One region of the Geobacillus sp. E263 genome, then DNA from elsewhere that is predicted to be linked to it. Evidence: riboswitches for the same ligand, from Rfam matches in the RefSeq annotation. Region 1 holds a riboswitch; the other holds the start of a gene.
The links. Region 1 has a riboswitch for S-adenosylmethionine ahead of FNL97_RS13385 (methionine biosynthesis PLP-dependent protein). Riboswitches for the same ligand answer to the same signal wherever they lie in the genome.

Region 1 (5,313 bases):
AAGCTCCCTTTTGTTCTTTATATTCCTTAGAAAAAAATGAATATTGGCAACTAAAGCGAATCAATTACAAAAAGACGGTCTTGAAAATCTATAATATAAATAGTAAACAAAGGAAATAAAATATGCGCGAAGGAATAGACGTTACAATGATTGCTTTCATTCCGAATGAAGCGTGCTGTTGTAGGGCATGGACAATATACAGAAGATATAAAGAAACTAGTGCAGCAAAATATGATATGGCGCGAAAATGATTGACTAAGTCACGAACGGCTTATGTATGAATTGGAAATGAAATTGTATTTTCTCTTGGCTGCTATATCGTATAGCAATAACCGCTTATGTAACAACAGTGTACGCAACTATTCTTTATGGATTGCAGAAAATGAGCAGAGACCGTACCATCGTTTGATACGGTCTTAAAGCGATTTTACCATCGTTACATGAGGGATTCCAGCATCCATAAACACATCGGAAACGGTTTGATATCCAAGTTTTTGATAAAATGGCTCCGCATGTGTTTGCGCGTTCAGTTTTACTTTTGGGACACCTTGTTTTTTTGCAAACTGCTCAATCGCTTCCATAATCAGCTTTCCTGCCCCACTGCCGCGATATTGCGGCAAAACGCAAATTCGTTCGATCTTGCCTAGACCGTTATCGATCGTGCGAAACCTGCCGGCACCAATCGGTTTTTCCCCATCGTACAAAACAAAATGCATCGCTTCTTGCTCAAATTCATCAATTTCTTCTTCTTCCGGAACATGCTGCTCTTCGATAAATACGATTCGTCGAACAAGCAAGGCATCGTTGTATAAAGATGTATCATTTTTTGTTCCGATTGCTACGTTCATATTACTCTTGTTCCTTTCCTCCAACAAGAAATGTTTCATATACTGTCCATGAGCCGTTTTCTAGTTGATATAGAAGGTGGAAGCGGTCAACCGTTTCTTCAAAATGAACGTTTTGCATCCGTAATTGTCCGTATACATCAGCATATTCAGCGTTTGGCAAATCACGGCCGATGGTAATATGAGGGACAAATACGTATTCTGACTTATCAGCAAGGATTCCGCTGTGAAGCCGTTCATGGAGACGCTCGAGCGTTTCATTCGGCTCCACTTTTAAATAAATAACATTGCTTGTTGGATAAAATGAGCTAAACTTTGTCACTTTTAACGGAATGACATCTGTTTCAGCAGCGATTTTGCGCAGTTCCTTTACAATTTCTTTAATTTTCTGGTCGTCAGCTTCAAAAGGCTCTTTTAAGGTTAAATGCGGCGGAATGAGGGCGTAATGGCTGTCGTAACGCTTTCTATAGGAATTGGCAAAATCTTGTATTCGCTTCGAAGGAAATAAAGCAATACCATATTTCATAAAAACCCCTCCTTATGATAAGTAGTACTTAATTATAACAAAATTCCGAAGAGCATAGTAGTGTTTACAAAGAAAGGATATGCGCGATTGCACGCGGAACGTCAGGCTGCCAATATGTCCATGCATGACCGCCATCAAATTCGTTGTATTCATACAAAAATCCTTTTTGAATAAACGCTTCACGCGCCTTTCGATTTGGAGTGATAAAATCGCGCACATTTCCGTCCGTCGTTTTCACTGCTGTTTCGTTTGTACCTACCGAATGGTAAATTTGCAATAATGATGGTTCTGTAAATTGTAAAATTTGTTCGATGATTCCTTCATCGATATATGGCGACTGCATCGCAATTTTTCCAAATGTATGCGGATACAATAATCCTGCCATTAGTGATACAGTGCCGCCAAGGGAATCGCCGATGAGCGCGCGTCCTTTTCCGATTTGGTACGTAGGAAACGTTTGATCTAAAAACGGAACGAGCTCATGTGCTAAAAAACGCAAATAACGGCTGTTTTTCTTTCCGTTTGGATGATATTTCTCATAGCGGTCCTTAACATCGCGATATGGAATTCCGATGACAATGGTGCGGTCAATCTCGCCGTTTTCCATCAGTTGTTCAATAACGCTTTTTATTTTCCCGTACATAAAATAATCTTTCCCATCCTGAGCGATAAGAAGAGAATACTTATGAAGCGGGGAAAACGAACTTGGCAAATAGGCAAGCAGCGTTATTTCCTCATCCAGCTCATCGCTATAAATAGTGTAATCATGCATTGTCCCTTTTTGTAATGCCATGATGGATCCTCCAACAAAAACAGATTCACCTGTTATTGTACCATATTTTTGTAAAAACATGTTAACAAACACAGCAGATTATGATGAATATTTACATAAAAAAGCGCCGGGAGTTTTTCCAACGTATAAAAACAACGTGTCAATTTGAAAAATTTAAAAAATTTCTTGCAAACTTACGATAAATGAGGTACATTTTTTAGTAATCAGAAAAAATGAATAGTGAAGGATGCATTCTTATCAAGAGAAGTGGAGGGAACTGGCCCTATGAAGCTTCAGCAACCAGCCAATTTTTGGCCAGGTGCTAAATCCAGCGAATTGAATTTTTTCAATTCGGCAGATAAGAAGAAGCACTGATCGACGTATGGAAAAGTCTTCTTCTTAGAAGACTTTTTTTATTTTATAGAAGAGGGAGAGATACAGATGGAGAAAATGGAAACGTTATTGGCGCAAATCGGAAACCGCAGTGACACGGTCACAGGAACGGTCAATCCGCCCGTCTATTTTTCGACCGCGTACCGTCATGAAGGAATCGGGAAGTCTACCGGATTTGACTACATTCGTACCGGCAATCCGACGCGGAAAATCGTCGAGGAAGCGATCGCAAAGCTAGAAGGAGGAGACCAAGGCTACGCGTTCAGCTCGGGCATGGCGGCCATTCAGACGGTACTTGCGTTATTTGAAAGTGGGGATGAATTTCTCGTTTCCTCCGATTTATATGGAGGTACATATCGCTTATTTGAACGCGGCTGGCGAAAATACGGCTTGTCTTTTCATTATGTAGATTTTCGCGACATACGATTAGTAGAGAACTACATCACTGAAAAAACAAAAGCGATTTTTTTAGAAACACCGACGAACCCGTTAATGCAGGAGACAGATATTGCGGAAGTGGCAAAACTGGCGAAAAAACATGGGCTGATTCTCATTGTTGACAATACGTTTTACACGCCAGTTATTCAGCGCCCGATCGAGCAAGGAGCCGATATCGTCATCCATAGTGCGACAAAATATTTAGGCGGCCATAACGATGTGTTGGCAGGTCTCGTCGTTGCGAAGGGGGAGGAACTTTGCAAGCGGCTTGCGGAATATCAGAACGCAATTGGCGCTGTGCTTTCACCGTTTGATTCATGGCTGCTTATTCGCGGCATGAAGACGCTGGCGCTTCGGATGCGACAGCACGAAGAAAACGCGAAGCGAATCAGTGAATTTTTAGCGGCGCATGAAGATATTACTGATGTATTATACCCGGGAAGAGGCGGCATGTTATCGTTTCGTTTGCGCGAAGAAAAATGGGTCAACCGCTTTTTGCAAAGTTTACGATTAATTACATTCGCCGAAAGTTTAGGTGGAGTTGAAAGTTTTATTACGTATCCAGCAACGCAAACCCATGCCGATATTCCAGAAGAAATCCGAATCGCCAACGGTGTCTGTAACCGGCTGCTTCGTTTCTCTGTCGGCATCGAGCATGTCGAAGATTTAATTTCTGACTTATCGCAAGCGTTAAAAAGTATGAAAGAGGTGTAGGGAGATGGAACAACACGTATCTTTTCAAACGAAACTGCTCCATAATAAATGGAAAATGGATCCTCAAACGGGAGCGGTCAGTGTGCCGATTCAGCACGCTTCCACGTTCCATCAATTTGATTTTGACACATTCGGCAAATATGATTATAGCCGCTCAGGCAATCCGACGCGCGAAGCGTTGGAAGAGACGATTGCGGCGTTAGAAGGAGGGGTGCGCGGTTTCGCCTTCTCATCCGGAATGGCGGCGATTTCCACCGCTTTTCTCCTCTTGTCCAAAGGCGATCATGTGCTTGTGACGGAAGACGTTTACGGCGGTACATACCGCATGATTACCGAGGTATTGAGCCGCTTTGGCATTGAATATACGTTCGTTGATATGACGGATTTGCATGAAGTAGCTTCCCATATTCGCCCGAATACAAAAGTCATTTACGTTGAAACCCCATCGAATCCGCTTTTAAAAGTGACCGATATTCGCGGGATTGTGAAGCTAGCAAAAGCAAACGGTTGTTTAACATTTTTAGATAATACGTTTATGACTCCCGCGCTGCAACGTCCGCTTGACCTTGGCGTCGATGTCGTCCTTCATAGCGCGACGAAATTTTTATCGGGGCATAGCGACGTTGTTGCCGGGCTTGCTGTTGTCAAAGACGAGGAACTTGCCAAACAGCTGTACAAATTGCAAAACTCTTTCGGAGCGGTGCTCGGCGTCCAAGACGCATGGCTTGTGTTGCGCGGATTAAAGACGCTGCACGTCCGCCTCGAACAATCGTCGCAATCCGCGCTTGCCATCGCCCGTTATTTAGCAAACCATCCAAAAGTGGAAGAAGTGTATTATCCAGGGCTTACGTATCATCCGGGCCATGCGATTCAGCGCTACCAAGCATCAGGCTTTGGCGCGGTATTATCGTTCCGCCTTGCCGATGAAGAAGCGGTCCGGGCGTTTGTGAAACATGTCCGCATCCCCGTATTTGCCGTCAGCTTAGGAGCGGTTGAATCGATTTTATCGTATCCTGCCAAAATGTCGCATGCGGCGATGCCAAAAGAAGAACGGGAGCGGCGCGGCATCACGGACGGCTTGCTACGTCTTAGTGTTGGCCTTGAAGCCGCTGACGATCTAATTGCCGATTTCGAGCAAGCACTGTCATATGTCAAAGAAACATCATCATCCACTGTTTCAGCACGATAAAATAAAAAGGTATGCGCCAAAAGAAGCTGCCTCGCGCATACCTTTTCGTTTATTCTGTCAAATGAAATGTCTCTGCTGATAATATAATCATGTGATCAAAGGAATAAATATAGAGCGCTAAATAACATAATGATGTATTGAAAGCGGGGATTTACGATCGTTCTTGCCCTATTGCCTGTACGCGACAATGCTGTACAGCGATTGACACCCAAAATCGCTAGATGAAAATTTTTTAAAAAAGTATTTGACAAAGATCAGGCATATCCATATAATAATAGATGTGTTCAACAGAATATGATTCCGTAGCTCAGCTGGGAGAGCGCCACCTTGACAGGGTGGAGGTCGCTGGTTCGAGCCCAGTCGGAATCACTAGAGTGAGAGGCTTGAAATCCTTGTGTATCAAGGGTTTCAAGCTTTTTCGTTTTATTGGCAATTG
Region 2 (5,313 bases), 1.5 Mb from region 1:
GGTGTGTACCATAAGCCGATTAAACAGCTTGCTGAAATGTATCTGCCCGATAGAATCATTGACTTAACAGGAAGCGACTTTTCCGTGTTGCAGCAATATCTTTCGAAAGGAGTACCGATTTGGATTATTACCAACAGCACGTATAAAAAACTTCCTGAATCCGCCTTCCGTGAATGGGAAACGCCAAGAGGGCCCATTAAAATTACGTATTACGAACATTCCGTCGTTATTACGGGATACGACCAAGATTATATTTATTTCAATGACCCGCTTACAGGCGAAAAAAATAAAAAAGCACCCAGGGCCGATTTTTTAGACGCCTGGGCGCAAATGGGCAGACAGGCAATCACCTATCAACCTGATTAGATGGATAGGGGTTGTCTGTCTTTTTTATATAGATGGGAAAAATCGTACTTTCTTTCGATATACACTTGATGCCAAATCATAAATACTAGCACCGTCCAAATTTTGCGGCTATGATCCGCTTTATTGGCACAATGCTCTTCTAACAAGCGATATAACACATCTTTATGGAATAAATGATCCGTTTCACTTTCTTTGATAATTGTTTTCGCCCAATCGTGCATTTCATTTTTCAGCCAATGGCGAATCGGCACTGGGAAGCCAAGCTTTTTGCGGTGAAGAACATGATCGGGAACAATGCCCTCTGCCGCTTTGCGTAAAATGTATTTGGTTGTATTATGAGCCGTTTTCATTTCTGGCGGAATTTTTGCCGCTACTTCAAAGACCGCTTTATCTAAAAACGGAACGCGCAATTCCAAAGAATGTGCCATCGTCATTTTATCGGCTTTTAGCAAAATATCCCCGCGCAACCATGTGTGAATATCAATATATTGCATCCGATTCATCGGTGGATAATGGGTTGTCTCTTCATAAAACGGACGAGTAATCTTCGTATATTCCAACCCATGTTTGTAAGATTTCAACAAACCTTGCTTTTCTTCTTCACTATACATTTTCGCGTTCCCTATATAGCGTTCTTCCATTGGCGTTAGACCGCGCTCGATAAAGCTTTTCCCTTTCACCCCTTCTGGAAGAATGCGAGCAATGATGCGCAATACCCATTTTACCGCGCCAGGCATCCAATCAAACAGTTTTAATGACTGTGGTTCACGATAAATGTTATATCCTCCAAACAGCTCATCCGCTCCTTCTCCGGAAAGAACAACCGTTACATGCTTTCTCGCTTCACGGGCGACGAAATAAAGCGGAACAGCTGCTGGATCGGCAAGCGGATCATCCATATGCCACATAATTTTCGGCAATTCTTCCATGTACTCTTCTGGTGAAATGACGTAGCTAATGTTTTCGACACCTAATTTTTCCGCTGTTTCTTCCGCAACAGTAATTTCGCTAAACCCTTCCCATTCAAAACCAACCGAAAAAGTTTTGATGTTCGGATGAAACTGCTTCGCAATCGAAGCAATCAGCGAAGAATCGATTCCGCCCGATAAAAATGAACCAACCGGCACATCACTGCGCATATGTACGCGTACAGAATCGAATAAAACATCGCGAATTTCTTTCACAAATTCGTCTTCCGATTTCCATACAGGCTGGAACCGCGCTTTCCAATAGCGGTGTACCGTTAATTTTTCACCGACTTTCTTTTTGATATAGTGGCCCGGCTCCAATTTTTTAATCCCAGCGGACATGGTCATTGGCTCAGGCACATATTGGAATGTTAAATAGTGCTGCAGTGCATTATAATCAAGAACGTCGTTTTCCATCGCATGCAAAATGCTTTTCTTTTCCGATGCAAAAAACGTACGACCCGCTTCTTCTAAGTAGAAAAACGGCTTAATGCCGAATGGGTCGCGCGCGGCAAAAATCGTTTTTTCTTCTTTATCCCAAATGACAAACGCAAACATGCCGCGAAGCTTTTCTACCGCTTTTTCTTTTTCAGCGCTGTAAAGAGCGATAATGACTTCCGTATCCGAGTTGGTTGCAAATTCATATCCTTTTTCCACTAATTCATCCCGCAGCTCAAGGTAATTGTAAATTTCGCCATTAAAAATAATCCAATACCGCTCATTTTCGTAAGAAAGCGGCTGATGACCTGCTTCTAAATCAATGATGCTTAAGCGGCGGAACCCGAAATGGACATATTCATCAAAATAGTATCCATGATCGTCCGGACCACGATGTGTAATCATATCATTCATCTCTTCGAACGTTTTCTGCCATTGTTCGTCTGGCATTTTCGGCTCATCATGAACGCATCCGATAAACCCACACATGTTTTGTTTCACCTGTCCTCTTATATTTACCCTATTGGTTATACCATACATAATAGGAATATAGCATTTCGTTTACTCTTTTGAAACAAATTGTTGCCAATCTTTTCTGCAGAGCAGTCAAAGCAGATGCTTTTTCGTTGCGTTTGCCCTTGATTTTGCCAAAAAAAGAGAGCTACATAACGTAACTCCCTTTTCTGTTTGTTATTGCTTTGCTAACGCAAGAGCTTGCTCTTTCAATGTTTCCGCTTTATCAGTGCGCTCCCATGGAAGATCGATGTCCGTGCGTCCGAAATGGCCATAAGCCGCTGTTTGTTTATAAATTGGGCGGCGCAAATCTAACATTTTAATAATGCCAGCTGGGCGAAGATCAAAGTTGTTGCGCACCACTTCAATTAAAATATCTTCGGATACTTTTCCGGTTCCGAACGTATCAATGGAAATGGAAACCGGTCTTGCAACACCGATCGCATATGCCAACTGCACTTCACATTTATCCGCAAGTCCTGAAGCAACAATGTTTTTCGCTACATAACGCGCTGCATAGGCTGCGGAGCGGTCTACTTTTGTCGGATCTTTACCAGAAAACGCACCGCCGCCATGGCGAGCATAACCGCCATATGTGTCAACGATAATTTTCCGTCCTGTTAAGCCAGCGTCGCCTTGAGGTCCGCCGATGACGAAACGGCCTGTCGGGTTAATAAAATATTTTGTGTTTTCATCGATCAGTTCTGCTGGTACAACCGGCTTAATGACATGTTCTTTAATATCGCGCTCAATTTGTTCTTGTGTAATTTCCGGATGATGTTGCGCTGATACAACGATCGTATCAATACGCACTGGTTTTCCATTTTCATCGTATTCTACTGTTACTTGTGTTTTGCCATCTGGACGCAAATATGGCAAAATGGCTTCTTTCCGCACTTCTGACAAACGGCGTGCCAAACGATGCGCTAACGAAATCGGAAGCGGCATTAATTCTTTCGTTTCATTGCAAGCAAATCCAAACATTAACCCTTGGTCTCCAGCACCGATCGCTTCAATTTCCTCGTCAGTCATCTGACCTTCGCGGGCTTCTAACGCCTTATCGACTCCCATTGCGATATCTGGAGACTGTTCGTCAATCGATGTCAATACAGCACAAGTATCGGCATCAAAACCATATTTCGCACGAGTATAGCCAATTTCGCGAACCGTATCGCGGACGATTTTCGGGATATCTACATATGTTGATGTCGTAATTTCTCCACTTACGAGCACAAGCCCTGTTGTAACGCTCGTTTCGCATGCGACGCGAGCATTCGGATCCTTCTCTAAAATGGCATCTAAAATGGCATCGGAAATTTGGTCACAAATTTTGTCAGGATGACCTTCCGTTACAGATTCCGAAGTAAATAAACGTCTTTTTTTTGACATTCGTCAGTTTCCTCCTCTTTTCATAATCGAACGTCTAAATATTGTATTCCTGCAAACTGCAGATGATACGGTACTCATTCCCTTTTATTATAGCTTTTATATATCTTGACACATAGACATATAAAAAAACCTTTCCTGTAATTTTGAGGAAAGGTCATTGCAATCATATTGCTCCTTTCACTCTTATCGCTCAAGGACGTTGCCTTGCCACAGGTTAGCACCATTTCACACATTTCCAGTTGTGACGGTTGCTGGGTTTCATCGGGCCTGTCCCTCCACCGGCTCGGGATAAGAGTATCCGTTCAATGAGTTATCATATCGTAATTAAATAAAGAAAGTCAACAAAATTAGACAATTTTTTTATGAACAAAAATGAGAAAAATAAAAGAAAAGAAATTGTCACAAATAGTATGGACTAATAATAAAAATGTGTTATACTATTTTAAGGAGACCATTTCAATAAAAAGGAAGGTTTTGTACATGGGAGTCGCTAATATGACAAGTAAACTTACCACATTATTACAACAGCCAAATGTGTTTCATAATTTATCGGTAGCACAGCTTGTAGAAAAAGTGTTGCAACGAAATGAAGGTCGGTTGACAGCTACCGGAGCAGTTGCGGTAACGACAGGAAAATATACAGGTCGCTCTCCAAAAGATAAATACATTGTAGAAGAAGCTTCGACGAAATCAAAAATCGATTGGGGGACGACGAACCAGCCGATTTCTGAAGAAGTTTTCGAAAACTTATACAATAAGGTAATTGACTATTTAATGAAAAAAGATGAAATATTTGTTTTTAAAGGATTTGCCGGCGCTGATCCCAAATACCGCTTACCTATCCAAGTCATTAATGAATTTGCGTGGCAAAATTTATTTGCACATCAACTATTTATTCGCCCAACAGCGGAAGAACTGCAAACACACAAAGCGGAATTCACCGTTATTTGCGCACCAAACTTTAAAGCAGATCCTGCTGTTGATGGAACAAGATCGGAAACATTTATCATTATTTCTTTTGAACGGCGGATCGTGCTAATCGGTGGCACAGAATATGCTGGCGAAATGAAAAAATCGATTTTCACTGTGATGAATTATCTGCTCCCAGAACAAGGAATTTTATCGATGCATTGTTCGGCAAACGTCGGTAAAGAAGGGGATGTCGCATTATTCTTTGGTCTATCCGGCACGGGAAAAACGACGCTTTCCGCCGATCCAAACCGCCGTCTTATTGGTGATGACGAACACGGCTGGTCCAACCGCGGCATCTTTAATATCGAAGGCGGTTGCTATGCAAAATGCATCAATTTATCACGGGAAAAAGAACCGCAAATTTTTGATGCGATCGGATTCGGTGCGGTGCTCGAAAACGTTATTATCGATGAGCATACAAGACTGCCTAATTATGATGACGCTACGTTAACGGAAAATACCCGCGCTGCTTACCCTATTCAAGCGATTAGCAATATCGTTGATCCGAGCATCGCTGGTCATCCGTCGACGATTATTTTCTTAACGGCAGACGCATTCGGAGTATTGCCGCCGATTAGCAAGCTAACGCGCGAACAAGCGATGTATCATTTCTTAAGCGGCTATACGAGCAAGCTGGCGGGTACAGAACGCGGCATCACTTCTCCGC

Region 2: it holds a riboswitch for S-adenosylmethionine, as region 1 does, so the genes downstream of both, metK (methionine adenosyltransferase) here and FNL97_RS13385 (methionine biosynthesis PLP-dependent protein) in region 1, are expected to answer to the same signal.

What each region holds. Positions count from the first base shown of each region.
Region 1 is NZ_CP041632.1:2,616,095-2,621,407, reverse strand. It holds gene FNL97_RS13400 (GNAT family N-acetyltransferase) at 417-848, opposite strand; gene FNL97_RS13395 (YjcG family protein) at 850-1,371, opposite strand; gene FNL97_RS13390 (GTNG_0744 family esterase) at 1,436-2,164, opposite strand; SAM riboswitch class I at 2,396-2,508, shown strand; gene FNL97_RS13385 (methionine biosynthesis PLP-dependent protein) at 2,585-3,688, shown strand; gene metC (cystathionine beta-lyase) at 3,693-4,877, shown strand; tRNA gene FNL97_RS13375 (tRNA-Val) at 5,174-5,246, shown strand.
Region 2 is NZ_CP041632.1:671,414-676,726, reverse strand. It holds gene FNL97_RS03485 (C39 family peptidase) at 1-366, shown strand, start outside; gene asnB (asparagine synthase (glutamine-hydrolyzing)) at 363-2,261, opposite strand; gene metK (methionine adenosyltransferase) at 2,463-3,674, opposite strand; SAM riboswitch class I at 3,855-3,969, opposite strand; gene pckA (phosphoenolpyruvate carboxykinase (ATP)) at 4,155-5,313, shown strand, end outside.